One region of the Mesorhizobium sp. B2-3-7 genome, then DNA from elsewhere that is predicted to be linked to it. Evidence: riboswitches for the same ligand, from Rfam matches in the RefSeq annotation. Region 1 holds a riboswitch; the other holds the start of a gene.
What was found. Region 1 has a riboswitch for thiamine pyrophosphate ahead of FJ940_RS20650 (YkoF family thiamine/hydroxymethylpyrimidine-binding protein). Riboswitches for the same ligand answer to the same signal wherever they lie in the genome.
Positions count from the first base shown of each region.

Region 2: another riboswitch for thiamine pyrophosphate. It lies ahead of thiB (thiamine ABC transporter substrate binding subunit); the one in region 1 lies ahead of FJ940_RS20650 (YkoF family thiamine/hydroxymethylpyrimidine-binding protein).

Region 1 covers NZ_VFVV01000010.1:174,033-183,530, reverse strand. Annotated here, with positions in the region: gene FJ940_RS20655 (ABC transporter permease) at 1-659, opposite strand, end outside; gene FJ940_RS20650 (YkoF family thiamine/hydroxymethylpyrimidine-binding protein) at 758-1,366, opposite strand; TPP riboswitch at 1,357-1,471, opposite strand; gene FJ940_RS20645 (hypothetical protein) at 1,691-2,011, shown strand; gene msrA (peptide-methionine (S)-S-oxide reductase MsrA) at 2,151-2,669, opposite strand; gene FJ940_RS20635 (hypothetical protein) at 2,854-3,165, opposite strand; gene FJ940_RS20630 (hypothetical protein) at 3,266-3,466, opposite strand; gene FJ940_RS20625 (ABC transporter permease) at 3,451-3,690, opposite strand; gene FJ940_RS20620 (hypothetical protein) at 3,687-3,887, opposite strand; gene FJ940_RS20615 (glycosyl hydrolase 108 family protein) at 3,890-4,627, opposite strand; gene FJ940_RS20610 (class I SAM-dependent methyltransferase) at 4,812-5,639, shown strand; gene FJ940_RS20605 (hypothetical protein) at 6,148-7,035, shown strand; gene FJ940_RS20600 (hypothetical protein) at 7,212-9,498, opposite strand, start outside.
Region 2 covers NZ_VFVV01000001.1:29,093-38,590, reverse strand. Annotated here, with positions in the region: gene FJ940_RS00180 (ABC-F family ATP-binding cassette domain-containing protein) at 1-1,137, opposite strand, end outside; gene FJ940_RS00175 (thiamine diphosphokinase) at 1,139-1,783, opposite strand; TPP riboswitch at 1,872-1,987, shown strand; gene thiB (thiamine ABC transporter substrate binding subunit) at 2,030-3,028, shown strand; gene thiP (thiamine/thiamine pyrophosphate ABC transporter permease) at 3,266-4,879, shown strand; gene thiQ (thiamine ABC transporter ATP-binding protein) at 4,879-5,661, shown strand; gene FJ940_RS00150 (M48 family metalloprotease) at 5,919-7,382, shown strand; gene FJ940_RS00145 (RNA polymerase factor sigma-32) at 7,453-8,319, opposite strand; gene FJ940_RS00140 (amino acid ABC transporter substrate-binding protein) at 8,642-9,415, shown strand.

The DNA of each region.
Region 1 (9,498 bases):
AGCGTCAGCACGGCGCTGACGGCGACGGCGGCCAGCACCAGGTCCGGGCGGAAGTTGTTCTTGGCGTTGAGCATGTAGATGCCGAGGCCCTTCGCCGCGCCCGCATATTCGGCGAAGATGGCGCCCACGACAGCATAGGTGATCGAGATCCTGACACCGGCGAAGAAGTAGGGCAGCGCCGAGGGCAGCCGCGCCAGGACGAAGACACGCCAGCGCCCTGCCCCCATGGCGCGCAGCATTTGGCCGATCTCAGCCTCCGTCGCCTCATATCCTTCGGCCAAAGCCACCAACATCGGAAAGAAGGTGACCAGCGCCACCAGCATGATCTTGGGCATCAGCCCAAAGCCGAACCACAGCACCACCAGCGGTGCAATCGCCACCAGCGGCAAGGTCTGGCTGACCACGAAGACCGGAAAAAGGGCGCGCCGCAATGGCTGGGAGAAGTCGATCAATATCGACATCGCAAAGGCACCGCCGAGCGAACAGGCAAAGCCTGCGAGCGTGGCACGGAGGGTTGGCACGGCGTTATCGGCCAGCGCGTGCCGGTTGAGCATTGCCTGAGCGAAGACGCGCGATGGCGCCGGGAGGATTGTCGGCTTGATGCCACCAAAGCGCGCATAGAGTTCCCACGCGGCTAGCAGCAGCCCCACCGAAAGCATCGCCGGAGCGGTTCTGGCGATGAGGTCCACGATCGGACGCGAAGGGGCGGACGGGGAGGACACGCAGGTACCCGGAGCGGATGGCGCGGGGCGCGCCGTCAGACGGCGGTGGGGCTGTTGGCCGAGACGGTGACGTCGAGCGTTACGTGACCGGCACCCGGCCCGAAGCGGCAAAAGGCCTCGTTGAGTGCGGTAAAAATGGCGCCTGCGTCGCCGCGCAACTTTGTGCAGAAATGCTTGGAGCGCTCATATACGCCCGACTGCTTCAGGAAGTCGATGCAGCCATAGATCTCGTCCATGTGGTCGTCGGTGCCCATGACGTAAAGCGAGAACTGCGCCGCCGCCGGCTGGCCGGTGACGGCCACGCCGCGCACGGCGGCGATAGCCGCTTCCTTGCGCGGGCCGAGCGGCCCGGCAGGTCCGCCAAACGCGTCGGAGCGGCAGATCGGATCGTCCGGCTCGCCCGGGCAGCCGCGCGAGATGGCGGCCGAAAGCACGCAATGCTTGCCGCTGCGCGCTGCCGCCACGAACAGGTCGCGCATGGCAGGAAACAGCACCTCGGGCGGCCCGACAAGCAAGGTCGAGATATCGTCGGTCTCGATCCGCAGTCGATCACGATAGGGGTCCAGTGCCCCGAGCGCGCCAAGGATGACGCCGACAAAATCGCCGGACATGGGATATAGGGAAATCTGTGCGCCTGAAAACATCGCCCGCCTCGCTCCGCTGGTATTACCCAGATCAGCTTCTAGGGTCTGTGGGCTTGCCGCCCCCCGTCTCAGCCCCGACCGTACGGAGCACCCCTGTGGATGGACGCGTTAAAGCACCAATCGGGCGGCTATGAAAGCTGTTTTTTTCAGGACCATCGCCGGAAATGCATTGCGCCAGGCCTGATTTATGGGCGGTTCCGTCGGGCCCGGTCTTGAGGGAAATTTGTCCGGAACCTTAGCCACGACGAGTGGTTGTCCCTATAGTCGCAAACGCGACGAACTTCGTGGAAACGAGCGAAGACTTCACAGAAATGGAGACAAACCATGTTCATGAAAATCCTCGCAGCTTCGGCTCTTACAATTGGTCTCGCGACTTCGGCGATGTCGCAAAGTGCTGGCGGAAACGGCGCCAATAATAATGGGCCCGGCAGCGGCCAGTCGGTCACGGTCGACCCGAACACGCCGGCACCGCCGAACACTGTGGATCCTGGCACGACCGGCAGCACGACCGCCATGCCCGACGGCATGAATTCGAACGCGGACCGGAACTGTCCGGCCAGCCCACAAGGTGCTCAGCCGGATGCCAGCCACACCGCTCCGGGCACCGCTTCGCCGACCGTCAATGACAAGCATTGCGGCAAGTAGCCATTCGCCGAAACTGCTGGAGAACGCCACGGGGCGTCTGTTCCGTGGCGTTTCCGTCTCTTTATGTTTCACCCTCGCCGAACAGGCAGGCGCCTGAGACGTAAACCGCCATCGGCCTTCGTCTCGGTTCGGGCGCCGTCTACGATACAGCCTTTTCGCGAACCGGCAGCTTCCAGCCCGGCCTGACGAAATGACAGGTGTAGCCGTTCGGGTATTTCTGCAGATAGTCCTGATGCTCGGGTTCGGCTTCCCAGAACGCGCCGGCCGGAGCCACCTCGGTGACCACCTTGCCGGGCCACAGGCCCGAGGCGTCGACGTCGGCGATGGTGTCTTCGGCGACGCGCTTCTGCTCATCGCTGGTGTAGTAGATCGCCGAACGGTAGCTCATCCCCACATCGTTGCCCTGGCGGTTGCGTGTCGTCGGATCATGAATCTGGAAGAAGAACTCCAGCAGCGTACGGTAGCTCACCCTGGCGGGATCGAAATTGATCTCGATGGCTTCGGCATGGGTGCCGTGGTTTCGGTAGGTGGCATCAGGCACGTCGCCGCCGCTGTAGCCGACGCGCGTGGACAGGACGCCCGGGATGCGTCGGATCAGATCCTGCATGCCCCAGAAACAGCCGCCGGCAAGCACCGCGCGTTCGCTTGAAGTCGCCATATCAAATCTCCCCAAAGCAACTCCGGGGAAAGGTTGTAGCCGTTTCCGTCCGGAATTGCGCACGATAAAACTGGAGGCCCGGCGCTATGACAGCCGCTCCAGGATTTCCCATAGATGGGCATTGTCGTCGGCTTCGTCCAGTCGACGGGCGCGTCCTGCTGCCGATCACCACGGACGCGCGGCGTCACTCCCCAGGCCTGAACCTGCGCACCACGACCTCGAATACGATATCCGATATCCACATCGCGCAGACGCCGATGAGGAATGCGGCCGCCAGGGTCGTGGTGTCGTCATTGGCCATCGGCAGGCCCATGGCGCGGGAATACTGGACCACGGGCAGCGTCAGATAGGCGGCGGCTAGCGCGCCGCAGATCGGCGAGGCCACCATCTCGCGCGGTTTGTAGCGGTGGCGCGACAGCGCGCGCAATATGCCGCCGGAAAGGCCGGCGACCACCACCGGCACCTTAATACCGAGCAGGTCGAAAAGATCATGCATCATTTCATTGTCTCGCGATCAGGAAACAGAACGACCGATCCGGCACCGAAGATGAGCGGTCCCCGAGCAGCAGGGCCCGAATCGAGCGGCAACACGATCGTCATGGCTTCCACCCGCACAGTTTCTCGCCCTTGCGGTTGTGCGCCAGCAGCGTCCGGACTTCCGCATCCGACAGTGCTGCGACGGCGGATGCGGACAAGCGCAGCGGGCTCGAGACCGCGCAAAATCCGCCGGTGACGGTGGTGCAGCCGGCTACCGCGACAAGTGCTGCGGCCGCTGCGACAATCAATCCCTTGCCCATGACCTGAGCTCCTTTCGGGCAGTGGCGGCGGGTAGCGCGCCGATGTCGTTGTCAACCTGGTCGGCGACGTCGCGCGCCGCCGCCTCGGCCGCGGCCTGCCGGCTACGTTCGGCGCGCTCGCCGGCAAGCCGCTGGCGAACACCCCAGCCAAACGCAGCGACGATGGCTGCGCCGATGCCGAGAACGGTCGAATTGCTGAGCAGGAAGGAGAGGAGCGCGCTCATTGGTTTGGCGCGTCCTTGACGAGATAGCCGACGGCAAAGACGGCTAGCGGCAGCAGCGTGGCCCATGTCTCGGCATCGTACCAGGATGGCCAGACATTGCGCACGAAGACGCCGGAAATCGAAACGGCGGCGGCGGCGATGGTCGCGGCCGTCAGTTTGTTGGTCGGGCGGATGGTCGGCTGGGTTGTGGTGGCCATGATCAGAACATTCCTTGCAAGGCGGCGGCGATGTGGTGCCAGGCGGCGTAGGCGACGAGCAGGCACGCGACAATGATCCCGCCCGCCTTGGTGGCAGCTGGGATGTTGGCGCCGGCAGGCGCCGCCGCGACCGGTTCGACGGCATCTACGGCAGCAGCGCCGCCCGGCGCCGCCGCAGCAGCGGCCGGTGCAGGATCTGGCCGCGTGGCCGATGCCTCGCCTGCCCCGACAGCCGTCAGCAGCAGCGCCTGTGCGCGGACGGATCCGACCCGCCTCGACCAGCCTTTGCCGAAAGTCGGCCAGGTCGGAAGCCGCTTCAGGAAAGCCAGGCGGGCATCGCAGAGATTGTCGATGACGACGGCGGCCGGTCTGGAACCGACGGCAGCGAGCGTCTCGGGCCCGATGCGGCCGTCCTGGGCGGTGCCGACCACTGCTTGAAGATATTTCGCCGCCCTGCTTGGCCCACTGTTCACGGCATAGTCGAACACCGCGTAATCCACGCCGTCGGGCAACTCGGCGCCAGCCACCGCATCCCAGTAGAAGCGGCGGTACACCGTGGCGAGTTGGGCATCGCTGATCTTCCTGAGATCCGCCTTGGCGGCATCCGCCTTCACGTAGCGGCGGAAATTGGCGAGCGTGACGCCCTTCATGGTGGCGCCGCCCGGATCGGCCGGATTGTCCGACCAGCCGCCTTCGGATTTGAGGACGAGCGCAAGCGCCCGCGTAAAATTGCGGTCCATGATATCCCTTTCGATTTCTTGGTGGATGAGGTGAGTGGGTGATCGCCGGCAGCACAGGGGTGCGGATAGTCGCCGTTGCGCGCGCCTCGGTGCCTACTTGCAGTGCGTCAAAACCGGAGGTCGCCTTGCGCGCCGGCCGGCGCATGGTTAGAAAAAATACAATTTTGGGACGAACAGGTCTGGGATGAGAGACTTTGTTGGCGCCGCGCGGCGCCTGGCCTTCAACAGGCTGTCGGCCGCCATCGATCGCCGCTGGAACGTCGACCCGCTGGGCTCGGCGCCGCGTGCCTCGAAAGAGGAATATCTGAGGCTGTTCGAAGCCACCCGGCGCGTCTCATTCGCTGAGATCGACAGGCTCGAGGCCGAAACCGGCTTTGCCGTCGATCGCGACTGGCTCGACGAACTGGCCCTCCACACCCAGATCACCATCAAGACCAGCGCGCTCGCCTACCCGCACGGGCGGGTGCTCTACAGTCTTCTTCGCCGCCAGCTGGCCGACAGCCCAAGGCCGTTCACCACCGTCGTCGAGACCGGCACCGCGCGTGGTTTCTCCGCGATCTGCATGGCCAAGGCACTCGCCGATGCCGGCGCCTGCGGGCATGTCGTCACGCTCGACGTCCTGCCGCACCATCATCGCTTCTACTGGAATTGCATCGACGACCATGACGGCAGGAAGTCGCGCGCCGAACTGCTTCGGCCTTGGCAGCCGCTGGCCGACCGGATCATTTTCCTGCAAGGCGATTCACTCCTTCAATTGCCCAGGGTCGGCGTGAACCGGATCCACTTCGCCTTCATCGACGCGCAGCACACCAGGAAGAACGTGCTGGCCGAGCATCGCTGCGTTTCGGGCGTTCAGCGCGAGGGCGACATGGTCGTATTCGACGACGTCACGCCAGGGTCCTTCGATGGCGTGGTCGAAGCGGTCGCCGAGATCGAGCGGCAGGGCCGGTACGAGGTGCGCCGTCTGAACGCGTCCAAGCAAAGAACCTATGCCTGGGGCATCAGGCGGTGACGAGACGACAGCCCGGATAAACCATCGGAGGCGAGACCTTGCTCAGAAATATCGCCCGCAGGCTTTATCTCGGCATGCGCCGGAACATCGACACCCCGCCCCATGGCGGCCGATGACTACCTGAAGGTGCAGTACTTCCCGATGGCGACGAAGCATTGCTGATCCTGCGCAAGAAACCGACCTAGCGCGCCACCCAGCGATTGAGCCTGACCGCGCGGCCATGGGTTTCAATCGCCGGCTCGGCTTGGTTTAGGTTGGAAAGCTACCGCTCTGTCCACCAGCGATAATTGTCGATGTGTGTCAAACTTAAGATCGCCTTGCGCGCCTGACCGCACATGGTTAGAAAATTGCAACTCAAGACGAACACTTTGAGAGAAGACTATGCTGGCGCGTCGGGCATGAAATGTGGGTGAACCAATCGTATGCCTCCCAGACTCGTCAGACTATGGGGAAGCTACAAAGACTGACAAAGCCCACGATCGGCGTAGCGGTTGCCCTGTGCATATGGATGGTGAACTGGGTGATGGTCAGAGGAACGCCATTTCCCGATCTGCAGAACTACATCCAGAATTTCGACAAAAGGGCATACTATGTTTCTCCTGATACCGCTTCACTGATCGATTGGTATGCCCAAGAATACCTTTGGCGGAAGGGTATCTACGCTCTCAAAGAGAGCTTCGAACTAGCCAGCATCTTTTCTACCCTGACCTTAATCTCCTTGGTAGTCATCAGCGTCTACGTGGCAGTCAAAGCCTCGTCCCCAGCCTACATCCTTTTGCTAATCCACCCTCAGTTAATCGATCTCGTATTCTCTCAAGTACGGTCGGCTGTCGCCATGGCCGCAATCTATCTGGCCCTCCTATTGCCATGGCGCCTGGTCAAATATGCATTGGTGGGAATTGCACCCTTTATTCATTCTGCGGTTCTGGTCTTTGCCGGCGCGTTCGCAGTGGGCCAAATTATCACGGGCTCCGATATTTGCGGGCGCCGACATGTGCTAATTTCGACATGCTATATAGCGGCCATAGTTGTCGCCGTGACCATCCTCAAAAGCTATCTTCTGGGCTCGATCGGCGACAGGCGAGCGACGATAGAAATTACTACGAGCGGATTCCTGCTGACGATGATGGTAACGGCGTATGCTGTCCCTTTCCTCTTCTTTGATCACCTGTTCAGCAGGAAGTTTGCCGCGTTTGTTGTAGTTCTCGCTTCATCACTCTGCTTCGGGATGTACCTCTACAATCAGAATGGCATCCGGTTCGTCGCTCTTGCGATTCCAGCGCTTGCGGTTGCAATCTCCAGCATTCCCGATCTTCACTGGCGCCGCCTTATACTAATTGCGGCTCTCGCGTCACAGGTTGTTTTCTTCGGCTATTGGGCCAAAGGTATTCTCTAATGAAAACCTTGCGATGGATGGCCCACCAGTATCTTGCCGAAGGAGATCGTTGGCGGATTGCATGTGTCGAGGTGTTCGGCTTAGTCTGGAGGAACGCGTTTTTCCAAGCCTTCTTCTGGTTGATGGTCGCCGGCAACCTCCTGGCTATGTTCTTTGGTGATTCGTTGATCCGTTGATTAGCCTCCGAACTGCCATTTGCGGACCACAACAGTCATCACGCCGCTGCCAGGGTCCTTCGTTACCCCTGTATCGTTTGCAATGATTATGTCGACAATGTCAGCGGTGACGACCCCGGCGTACTTAATCGTGCAGCCCAGCAGGTCGGCGCTAAATCCAATGCCCGTTACCAAGTCACCACGAACGGCACCTGGTACGGCAACCTGCACAGTCAGACTTGTCCCCGTCGGGATGCCTGGCGTCGGATTGAGGAATACCTGTCCAATGGTGCGGAGCTCGCTTTCAGATATGCCGTTGAAGGGCGTGGTGATCGTGCCCAGGCTAAGGTTCATCGCATTGCCCGCGAGCCAGTTCTTGCCGCCATCGGTGACGTTGGCAAAGCGGATGCCGTTGGTGAACGTCACTCCGTTTGTGGCATCGAAGACGTTGTTAGCAATACGACACCCGATAAGCTTGGCATTCTCCACAAGAATGCCGTTGTCGACGGTGAGGCCGGAGCTCGGTGGGAGGAAGCCGCCAAAGACGTTCCCCTCCACAATCAAGCCGCTGAACAGGCGATTGCCTGAAGGTGCCCCGATGCGAATGAAGGACGAGATACCCATGCCTGGGGAGAACGTAAACTGGTTGCCGCGCACCGATCCGCTCACCGGGTCGTTGGCCTGATCGTTGGTGATCTGAATGCCCTGGTTTTTCTGACTAGCCACATAGGTAGACTGAGACATCGCGAACGTATTGTTGTCGCAAGAGAAGCCAGTCGTCCTATGGATGATGATGCCGTTGTGCGGCACATCGTTGAGCATGTAGACTTGGAGCCAGTTTTTATCGACCTTGATGCCAGCCCCGTGGACGACATAAATCTGGCAGTTGCCACCGGCCCCCTTCGTCTTCACCCCTTCGATGATCGTCCCATTGCCAAAGAAAGAGATAATGTTGGCGCAGGGCATCGTCTCTGGAACGGTCAGATTTGTGCCGTCGCCACAGCAGTCCTGCACGTCGCCGTTCTGAATACGAAGTGATGCCGCACGGTAATCGAGAATGCCGAAACGGTCGATCTGGGAGAAGAGCGGGCTGTCGATGAGGCAATTTTGGGTGTAGCCCATGTACATGCCGCCGCCACACCGAAGTATCTCGATGTCACGGAACGTGCAGCCGAGGCCGCCCTTGTTGTTGACACCACAAGCCGCGATGGTGCCCAAGCTGTCGAGCGCCCCCCCCTCTGGCCCAGTGCCACGGAAGCCGTCGATGCAGATGCGCTCCATGACGACGCCCTGCGGCAGTGCAGAGCCGCTTTGAAAACCATCCGTATCCCATAGCGCGAAGGCATGGCCGTTGCCGGCGGTCCCGGTCAATTGATTGCCAAGCGCTTTAAAATCGCGAAATCCGAGCCGCAATGTGTGGCCGACCAGACGGAACAGCGGCGCGCCATTGATCATTGCGCTTGTGATGGTCGAAACGTCGCGGCCGAAGCCTTCAACATCGAATAGTCCGAGAGCGATGTCGATCGTTTGGTTGATCGTGATATTCGTTGGTGGCAGGCGGATTGTGCCGCGATCCTTGCCGTCGACGATCTGGACCGCCGCAATCAGCGCCGCGGTGTCGGCCGCTGCGTTGCCGAACCCACTGCCCAGTTGACGTAAGTCAACGACGCTTTCATTCAACACCCAAAAGCCGCCATTGACCGCATCGGTCGTGCCGTCCGGCATGAAACGGTCGGCGGAGCGGAAATAGGCCAGCGCCGGGTAGCCGCCGGCGGTGATCGCCGCGCGCGACATGCGGGCATAGTTGGCGCCGCCCACCAGGGTTGCCGGGGTCGTGAAGACCGGGGCGTAGAATTGGGTCCTGATGCTCTTGACGCCGGCAGCGATCGTCGAGCCCGATGCCGTCGCCACGGATGCGTAGATCGGCACGTTGACGCCCGAAACCTGCGCGGCGTCGGCGGCATATTGCTGGGCCAGGTCGCGCGCGAGTTCCGCGATGTGGATGACTCCCGCCAGCGCTCCGCCGATATCCCCGAGCGGATCATCCGACAGATAGTAGGAGATCACGATGTCGCTCGTGCCGATCACCGGGTTGAGGGTCTGGAAAGCGTAGACCAGGCCACCCGAAACAACCCCCTCCTGCACGTGAACGGTCGTTCCCTTCTGCATCGTGCGCGCGGTGCGGGCGTCGGCCGCGCGGTACCAGTAGCCCTCGCTCGCCGTATAGATGCCGTTCAGCCGGGCGTCCGACTGGTTCTTGACCAATACCCGGTCGCCGACGGCGGTCAAAACCCCGTCGATCGTCTTC
Region 2 (9,498 bases), on a different contig from region 1:
GCCATTGATGACAAGGTTCTCGCCGCGCCCGTCGGTGAGATACTGAGCCAGCGTCTCCTGCGGATCGACCGCCTCGCGCTTCTGGTCGAGCGTGGCGATCTCCAGATTGGTGCCGAGCCGCACCGAACCGGCATCCGGCTGCAATTCTCCGGTCAGCATCTTCAGAAGCGTCGTCTTGCCGGCGCCGTTCGGCCCGACGAGGCCGACGCGGTCGCCGCGTTGGATGCGGGTCGAGAACCCCTTGACCACGGTGAGGTCGCCAAAGCTCTTCTCGATGTTCCTGGCCTCGATCACCAGCTTGCCGGATTCGGCGGCGTCGCTGGCCACCATGGTCGCGGTGCCTTCGGCGCCGCGATGGCCGCGAAAACGCTGGCGCATGGTCTGCAATTCGCCCAGGCGGCGCATGTTGCGCTTGCGCCGCGCCGTCACGCCATAACGCAGCCAGTGTTCCTCGCGCACGATCTGGCGGCCGAGCTTGTGCTGTTCGCGCTCTTCTTCCTCAAGCACCTGGTCGCGCCATTCCTCGAAATGGCCGAAGCCCTTATCCAGCCGGCGCGTCTGGCCCCGGTCGAGCCACACGGTGGCGCGCGAGACGCGCTCAAGGAAACGGCGGTCGTGCGAGATGACGATGAGGGCCGAGGAGGTGCGGACGAGTTCCTCTTCCAGCCATTCGATCACCGAGAGATCGAGGTGGTTGGTCGGCTCATCGAGCAGCAGGATATCAGGCTCGGGCGCCATGACGCGGGCAAGGGCGGCGCGCCTGGCCTCGCCGCCGGAGAGGTCGCCCGGCTGCTCCTCGCCCGAGAGGCCGAGGTGCTCCATCAGGTAGCTGGCGCGATAAGGATCGTCGGCGGGACCGAGGCCGGCCTCGACATAGGCGCGCACGGTTGCGAAGCCGTCCATGTCGGGCATTTGCGGCAGATAGCGGACGGTCGCCGATGGCTGGCGGAACACCTCGCCGTCCTGCGGCTCGATCAGGCCGGCGGCGATCTTGAGCAGCGTCGACTTGCCGGACCCGTTGCGGCCGACCAGCGCGATCTTGTCGCCTGCCGACGCAGCCAAGTCGGCGCCGTCGAGCAGGGGCGTGCCGCCGAAGGTCAGTTTTATTCCGTCGAGATTGAGAAGAGGCGGCGCCATGTCAGCTTTCTGGCAAGGGATAGGGATGGGCGAGCAGCAGCGCGCGCCCCGCTCCCAGCGCGATCTCGAGCCTGCCCTTGACCTCATTAGAGATGGTCAGCGATGAGCCGAACGCGACCTTGACGCGGTCAAGCGGCCATTTCGCGCCGGCGACGGTCAGCCCGGCAAGCTCGGAAAAACCCAGGATCGAGAACAGGGTGCCGTCGGCATAGTCGAAGCGGGCCGTGCCGTGCGCCAGGGGCACGGCTTCCTGCGCGCCGCTGGTCAACAGCACCTTTGTCCCGGCCCCGGCCAGCCGCAGGGCGAGCGCCATGTGCAGGAAGGCATGGTCGGCGCGCTTGCCGCCGAAGGCGCCGGCGAGCACGAGGCTGGTCGCGCCGCGCTCCAGGGCGGCCGATATCGCGAGTTCTCCATCGGTGGCGTCCTTCTCTGCCGGGAAGGTCCGGCGCGGCACGGCGGCCAACTCATCCGGCAGGCCGGCGGGCACGGAATCGAAATCGCCGACCCACAGTTCCGGCACAAGGCCGAGCGTGCTTGCATGGCCGATGCCGGCATCGGCGGCGACGACGCGGGTTCCCTCGACCTGACGGTCGAGCCGTGGCGTGCGGATGAGATCGCCGCCAAGCAGGATGGTGAATGTGCTCATATCGTGTGGCCCTTACCAGCCCGGCAGCGGAAACGGAAGGCCGGCAAACAGCCACTTGCGCGGTTCACCGGCCGGGCCTATGTGTCGAGGCGCTCTAACGGGGTGCCGGACGCGATATTTCGCGGACCGGCTGAGAGGCAGTCTCGCCAACCCGCTGAACCTGATCCGGTTTGTACCGGCGGAGGGATTAGACGTTTCGGACAGTCCGACGCCTCAATTCCTTTAACCCGAACGAAGGAGGCGCCGATGCGCACGCTTTTATACGCCCTTGTCTCTGCAATGGTCGTGGTTCTGTCCGGGCCGGCCTTAGCCAAGGACAAGCTCACCGTCTACACTTATGAGAGCTTTACCGCCGACTGGGGCCCCGGCCCGGTGGTGAAGAAGGAATTCGAGGCCGAATGCGGCTGCGATGTCGACTTCGTCTCGGTTGCCGACGGCGTCGCGCTGCTCAACCGCGTCAAGCTGGAAGGGGCCGCGACCAAGGCCGACATCGTGCTTGGCCTCGACACCAATCTCACCGCCGATGCCAAGGCCACTGGCCTGTTTGCGCCGCATGGCGCCGTGACCGGGCTCAATGTGCCGGGCGGCTGGAACGACGACATCTTTGTCCCGTACGACTATGGCTATTTCGCCGTCGTCTATGACACGCAGAAGCTGAAGACGCCGCCCAAGAGCCTGAAGGAATTGGTCGAGGGCAGTGCCGACGACAAGATCGTTATCCAGGATCCGCGCACCTCGACGCCGGGCCTCGGCCTGCTGTTGTGGGTGAAGTCGGTCTATGGCGACAAGGCGCCGGAGGCCTGGGCCAAGCTCAAGGCGAAGGTCTTGACCGTGACGCCGGGCTGGAGCGAGGCCTACGGCCTGTTCACCAAGGGCGAGGCGCCGATGGTGCTGTCCTACACGACCTCGCCCGCCTACCACATGGTTGCCGAGAACACCGAGCGCTACCAGGCCGCTTCCTTCGAGGAGGGCGAGTATCTGCAGATCGAGGTCGCCGGCATCACCACGACGGGAGCCAAAAATCCGCTGGCGGAAAAGTTCATCGCCTTCATGACCGGGCCGAAATTCCAGGATGCCATCCCCGAGACCAACTGGATGTTCCCGGCCGGCAAGACCGACAAGCCGCTCAATCCGGCCTTCGACAGACTGGTCAAACCGACCAAAACCTTGCTGTTCAGTCCCGAGGAGGTCGCGGCCAACCGCAAGGCATGGGTGGATGAATGGCTGGCGGTGATGAGCAAGTAGTTTGGTCGTATGATCGGATGATGAGTGCTCTACAGCGCCCCCCACTGTCCTGCCGGACATCTCCCCCACGAGGGGGGAGATTGGCCGTCACGACGGCTTTCGCCAATTGGCGACGTCACAGGAGAGGGTGGAGCGCTGAAGCAGCCAATCTCTCCCCAAGTGGGGGAGATGTCCGGCAGGACAGAGGGGGGCGCGAAGGAACGCGACGCTCGCTAAAGGTCCTTTGGGTGGCGCAGCGTGCAGCGCGCGTCTGACCCCCGCATCTCCGCCGGTATCCTCGCGCTTGCGGCGATCGGGCTCCTGATCGGCGGCGCGTTTGCGGGTCTTCTTTTCGAAGGCGCGAACGATTTCTCCGGAGCCTGGGCAGCCTTCGATCCTTATCTCCTGCGCGTCGTGCGCTTTACGTTGTGGCAGGCGGCGCTTTCGACGCTGTTGTCGGTGGCGCCGGCCCTGTTCGTGGCTCGCGCGCTGTCGCGGCATCCGCGCTTTCCCGGCCGCGGCTTCATCCTCCAGCTCTTCGCCCTGCCGTTGGCGCTGCCGGCGATCGTGGCGGCGCTCGGCATCCTGGCGCTCTATGGCCGCGCCGGCTATTTCGCCGGCTTTCTTGGTGCCGTCGGCGGTTACAATTGGCCGGGCATCTATGGCCTCTCCGGCATCCTCGTTGCTCATGTCTTCTTCAACCTGCCGCTGGCCACGCGGCTGTTCCTCGAAGCGCTGCAAACCATCCAAGCCGATCAATGGCGGCTGGCGAGCCAGCTGGGTATGGGTGCCGCACCGGCTTTCCGGCTGATCGAGTGGCCGACACTGCGCGCCGCTCTGCCGGGCGTCGCCGGCCTGGTGTTCATGCTCTGCATCACGTCCTTCACGATCGTGTTGACGCTGGGCGGTGGCCCCGGCGCGACGACGCTGGAGGTCGGCATCTACCAGGCGCTGCGTTTCGATTTCGATCCCGCGCGGGCGGTGGCGCTGACGCTGCTGCAGATCGCGCTGACCTTTGTCGTGGTGCTGGCGTTGACGCGGCTCGGCGCCAACACCACCGGTGACGCCAATCTGCCGGTGGCGCCGCGCCGCTACGTCTCGGCCGGCAGGACCGAGACCGCGCTGAATGCCGCGCTCGTCGTGCTGGCCCTTTTGTTCGTCGCCGGGCCGATGACGGCGACGCTGATGTCAGGCCTCGGCGCCGACCTCGGTCGTCTCGCCGGCGAAGCGGCGGTGCGGCAGGCGACGCTGACCAGCGCCGTGCTGGCTTTCCTGTCGGCGCTGCTGTCGGTTGCGCTGTCGCTTTCGCTCACCATGGCGCGCCGCGTGCTGGCCCTGAAGCGCCGCTCCGGTCCGCGGACCGTGCTCGAACACGCCACCGACACCGGTGCCGGCTTCGTCCTAGTCGTGCCGCCCATCGTCATCGGCTCCGGCTGGTTCCTTCTGCTGCGCCATTTCGGCGATGTCTTTGCCATAGCCCCGGTCATGGTCGTCACTGTCAATGCAGTCATGGCGATGCCTTTCGCCATCCGTGCCATCCGCCCCGCCTATGATGCGGCGAGCGAGCGCCATGAGCGGCTCTGCGCGCTTCTGGGAATAGCGGGCTGGGCCCGGTTGCGGCTGGTCGACTGGCCCTCGCTGCGACGGCCGCTGGCCACCGCCTTCGCGTTTGCCATGGCGCTGTCGCTTGGCGATCTCGGCGTCATCGCATTGTTCGGCAGTGATTCCGTGCAGACCTTGCCCTACCTTCTCCTGGCGCGCATGGGCAGCTACCGGACCGAGGACGCCGCCGGCCTGGCGCTGCTGCTCGGTCTGGTCTGCCTTGCGCTTGTGGTGGCGGCGAGCGGGCTGGGAAGGGGAGAACGAGACTGATGGCTGCGGGCGCCACCAATGGTGCGACAAGGGGAGCCGAGGTGCGGCTGGACACGGTCTCGTTCAGCTACGGCGACGCGCCGCTCGTTTTCGATGTCGATTTCGCCGCGTCGAAAATTACCGCCATCATGGGGCCGAGCGGCTCGGGCAAGTCGACGCTGCTCAATCTGGTGGCGGGCTTCGAGACGCCGCAGGCTGGCCGCGTGCTGATCGGCGGCGCCAATGTCGGCGCGGCGCCGCCTTCGGCGCGGCCGGTGTCGATGGTGTTCCAGGAAAACAATCTTTTTGCCCATCTTTCGGTCGAAGAGAATGTCGGGCTCGGCCGCTCGCCCTCGCTGCGGCTGACCGAGGCCGACCGCGCTGACATCGCGGAGGCGATCGCGCGCACCGGCCTCGCGGGCAAGGAAAGACGCCTGCCGCGCGAACTTTCGGGAGGCGAACGCCAGCGTGTCGCATTGACGCGCGTGCTGGTTCGCAACCGCCCGGTGCTTCTTCTGGACGAGCCTTTCGCTTCACTCGGACCGGCCTTGCGCGACGACATGCTCGATCTTGTCGCCGACGTGCATGCCGAGCGGGGCATGACGCTGCTGTTCGTCACGCACCAGCCACAGGACGCACGCCGTATTTGTGAGGAGGTGGTGTTCCTCGACAACGGCATGGTTGCCGCCAAGGGCAAGGCGGATGATTTCTTTGCCGGGGCTGGTCCTGAAGTTTTCCGGCGCTATGTTGGCACAAGCGCCTGGGAGGCTGGATCACGAGATATTGCCCGGAAGCGGACATAATTTACGCTCAAACCGGCTCCTGGCGACGGGGCGATTGCTTGCCATGACAGAGGTAGTGTGGCTAGGTCCGCCCTGTACCGGTCCGGTGCAGGCCGTGATTTGCCTGCAGCATCCGCCGCGCGTTGGTATGGCGTGGATGCTGTAATGCTTTGATTTGCGCATGAGCCCTTGCGAGGATCGCCCCGATTTTCGCGGGCATGCGCCAGACCCGAAAGGAAGCCGTTCTGCCGACCGGCACGGAAAGACCAAGAGGGAAAATGCTGGCGCGCTTTCTGGCGCTGGCCGGCTTTGTCGTGGCCCTGGCAAGCTGCCAGATGTTCACACCTCCGGAAGTCCAGGAATCCGGCTTCCAGCCTTCCGACAAACCGATCACGGTCGACAATGTCGCGGCCAATAACAAATTGGCCGAACTGGCCAAGGCGCAGCATCCACGCATCCTGGCGACCTATGGCGGCGAATACTCCGATCCCAAGCTCGAGCGCATGGTCGCCAAGGTCGTAGGCAGCCTGACGGTGGTGTCGGCCAACCCGACCCAGACCTATCGTATCACCATCCTCAATTCGCCCAACGTCAATGCCTTCGCACTGCCGGGCGGCTACCTCTACGTCACGCGCGGCCTGCTGGCGCTGGCCAATGATTCGGCCGAGCTCGCCGCCGTCATCGCGCATGAGATGGGCCACGTCACCGCTAACCACGGCCTGCAGCGCCAGCAGCTCGAGGCCGAGGAGGGGCTCGCCACCAAGGTTGTTTCCGACGTGCTCGGCGACAGCCCGACCGCCAAGGCGGCGCTGATCCGCGGCAAGCTGAGACTGGCGCAGTTTTCGCGCAACCAGGAACTGGAGGCCGACGCGATCGGCATCAAGTCGATCGGCGAAGCCGGCTACGATCCTTACGCCGCCGGCCGCTTCTTGCAGTCCATGTCGGCCTACACCGATTTCCGCTCGATCAGCGGCGCCACCGACGCCAGCCTCGATTTCCTGGCAACGCATCCCAATACGCCGCAGCGTATCGACCTTGCGCAACGCCATGCCCGCCAGTTCGGCCCGCCGGGCGTCGGCACCCGCGATCGCGACGCCTTCCTCGCCGGGATAGACGGCCTGCTCTACGGCGACACGCCGGAAGAAGGGTATGTGCGCGGCGAGACCTTTCTGCATCCGGGCCTGGGCGTGTCCTTCTCGGTGCCGGAGGGCTTCATCATCGACAATTCGGCCGCCGCCGTGACGGCGACCGGGCCGGGCGACATTGCGATCCGCTTCGACGGCGTGTCGATCGACAAGAACCGTGCGCTGACCGATTATATCAGGAGCGGCTGGGTGGCCGGTCTCGACGACGCGAGCGTCAGGCAGGAAACGATCAACGGCAACGAGGCGGCGACGGCGCATGCAGGCGCCGAAGGCTGGCAGTTCGATATCGCGGTAATCCGCGCCGGCGGCCAGGTCTACCGGCTGCTGACGGCGGCACCATCCGCCAGCACGTCGCTCGACACCGTGGCGCGTTCCGTCAGCGGCTCGTTCCGCATTCTGAGTGCCGCCGAAAAGGCGGCGCTGAAGCCGCTGCATATCCGCGTGGTCACCGTCCAGCCGGGGCAGACGATGGGTTCGCTTTCGGCGCAGATGGTCGGCGTCGACCGCAAACTCGACCTGTTCCGGGTGCTCAACGCGCTGTCGCCGGGGGCTGCGGTTTCGGCCGGCGACAAGGTCAAGATCGTCACCGACAAATAGCCGATAGTCGGCGCTGACCGCTCTCTCGTTTTCGCAATTCCCGGACGGGAACCGTTACACACTTTCCCACTTAGGCGGCGGTGGCGAGGAATTCCGGGTTCTGCTTCACCAGCGCCACTTTCAGCTTTTCCATGGCGCGGGCCTCGATCTGGCGCACGCGTTCCTTGGAAATGCCAAGCGTCTCGCCGAGCGCTTCGAGCGTCGCGCCCTCGTCGCTCAGCCGACGCTCCTCGATGATGCGCAGCTCACGCGCGTTGAGTGCGGCAAGCGCCGCCTTCAGCCATATCGAGCGGCGTTCGATATCGATGGTGTCGCTGACGACCTCGTCGGGCAAGGGATCGTCCGACACGAGGAAGTCCATCCGCTCGGTCGCGCCCCCATCGTCGGCAAGCGGGACATTGAGGGAGGAGTCGGGCGCCGAGAGCCGCGAATCCATCAGCGCGACATCGGCTTCGGAGACGCCGAGGGCCGCTGAAACCTCACGGTACAGCGTCCTGTTCGACAGCGGCTCCGCGGCGCCGTTCGCCAGCCGGGCGCGCAGGCGCCGCAGGTTGAAGAACAGAGCCTTTTGCGCCGAGCTGGTGCCGCCGCGCACGATCGACCAGTTGCGCAGGATGTAGTCCTGCATCGAGGCCCGGATCCACCAGGTCGCATAGGTCGAAAACCGCACTTCGCGCTCCGGCTCGAAACGGGCCGCGGCCTCGAGCAGGCCGACATGGCCCTCCTGGACCAGATCGCCAAGCGGCAGGCCGTAATGACGGAATTTGGAGGCCATGGAAATGACCAGGCGCATATGCGCCACGGTGATGCTGTGCAGCGCGTTCTGGTCGTTGTCCTTTTTCCAGCGCAGCGCCAGCCGCAACTCCTCGTCACGTTCGAGATAGGGAGCCCTCATTGCCGCGCGGACCATGATCCGTCCTGCCGTGTCTTCCATCATGAGGCACTCCCTGGCTCTGGCGATACGGATGTCATTTCGAAACCCGGCAGCCGCTCGACTTGAAATGACGGCGTCCTGCCCTACAACGAACGCAAAACGTGCCATGCGCGGGAAAGGTTCCGCCGCCGGCGGCGCGGCGTGGAGGCTGCGCGAAAAAACTCAGGGCGGGTTCGAGGCACCGCCAGAAACGTCAGTGGTAGAATCCGATTCCGAATAATGGATGTTTTTGAAATCTCATTCCTTATTTTTTCAACTCACATCTGTCAATTTCCAGCGCTCACACACCATGCCGGATATCAGGCCAGGACGGGATCACAGAAAAATGAAATGGCTCAAGTCGCTCATCGTCGCCGGAACTTTGCAGGTTCTGGCTGTTACCGCAGGCTATGCCGGCGCCAATCTCGACCAGATCAAGCAGGCCGGCGTCATCAAGGTCGGCACGGAGGGCACCTACGCACCCTTTACCTATCATGATGCCGGCGGAGCGCTGGTCGGCTTCGATGTCGAAATCGCCAAGGCGATCGGCGAAAAGCTCGGCGTGAAGGTAGAGTTCCTCGAGGGCAAATGGGACGGGCTGATCGCGGGCCTCGATGCCAACCGCTATGACGCGGTCATCAACGAAGTCGGCATCACCGACGCCCGCAAGGCGAAATACGATTTTTCCGACCCCTACATCGCCTCCAAGGCAGTGCTGATCGTGCGCGGCGACAACACCGATATCAAGAGCTTCGCCGATCTCAAAGGCAAGAAGTCGGCGCAGTCGCTGACTTCGAATTTCGGCAAGCTTGCCGAGGCCAACGGCGCCGAACTGGTCGGCACCGACGGGTTCGACCAGTCGATCCAGCTGCTTCTGACTGGCCGCGCCGACGCAACCATCAATGACAGCCTGTCCTTCCTCGATTTCAAGAAGCACAAGCCGGATGCCAATGTGAAGATCGCGGCCCAGGAAGAGAACGCCGACTATTCCGGCGTCATCGTTCGCAAGGGCGATCCGGAACTGGTTGCCGCAATCAACAAGGCGCTGGCCGACATCAAGGCGGACGGCACCTATCAGAAGATCGCAGACAAGTATTTCGGACAGGACGTTTCGAAGTAATTTACGGCCGGGCCGTTGGCCCGCGCGACATCGCCCGGCGGCGGACCGTTTTGACGGCCCGCCGCCTTTCGCGTGATATACGG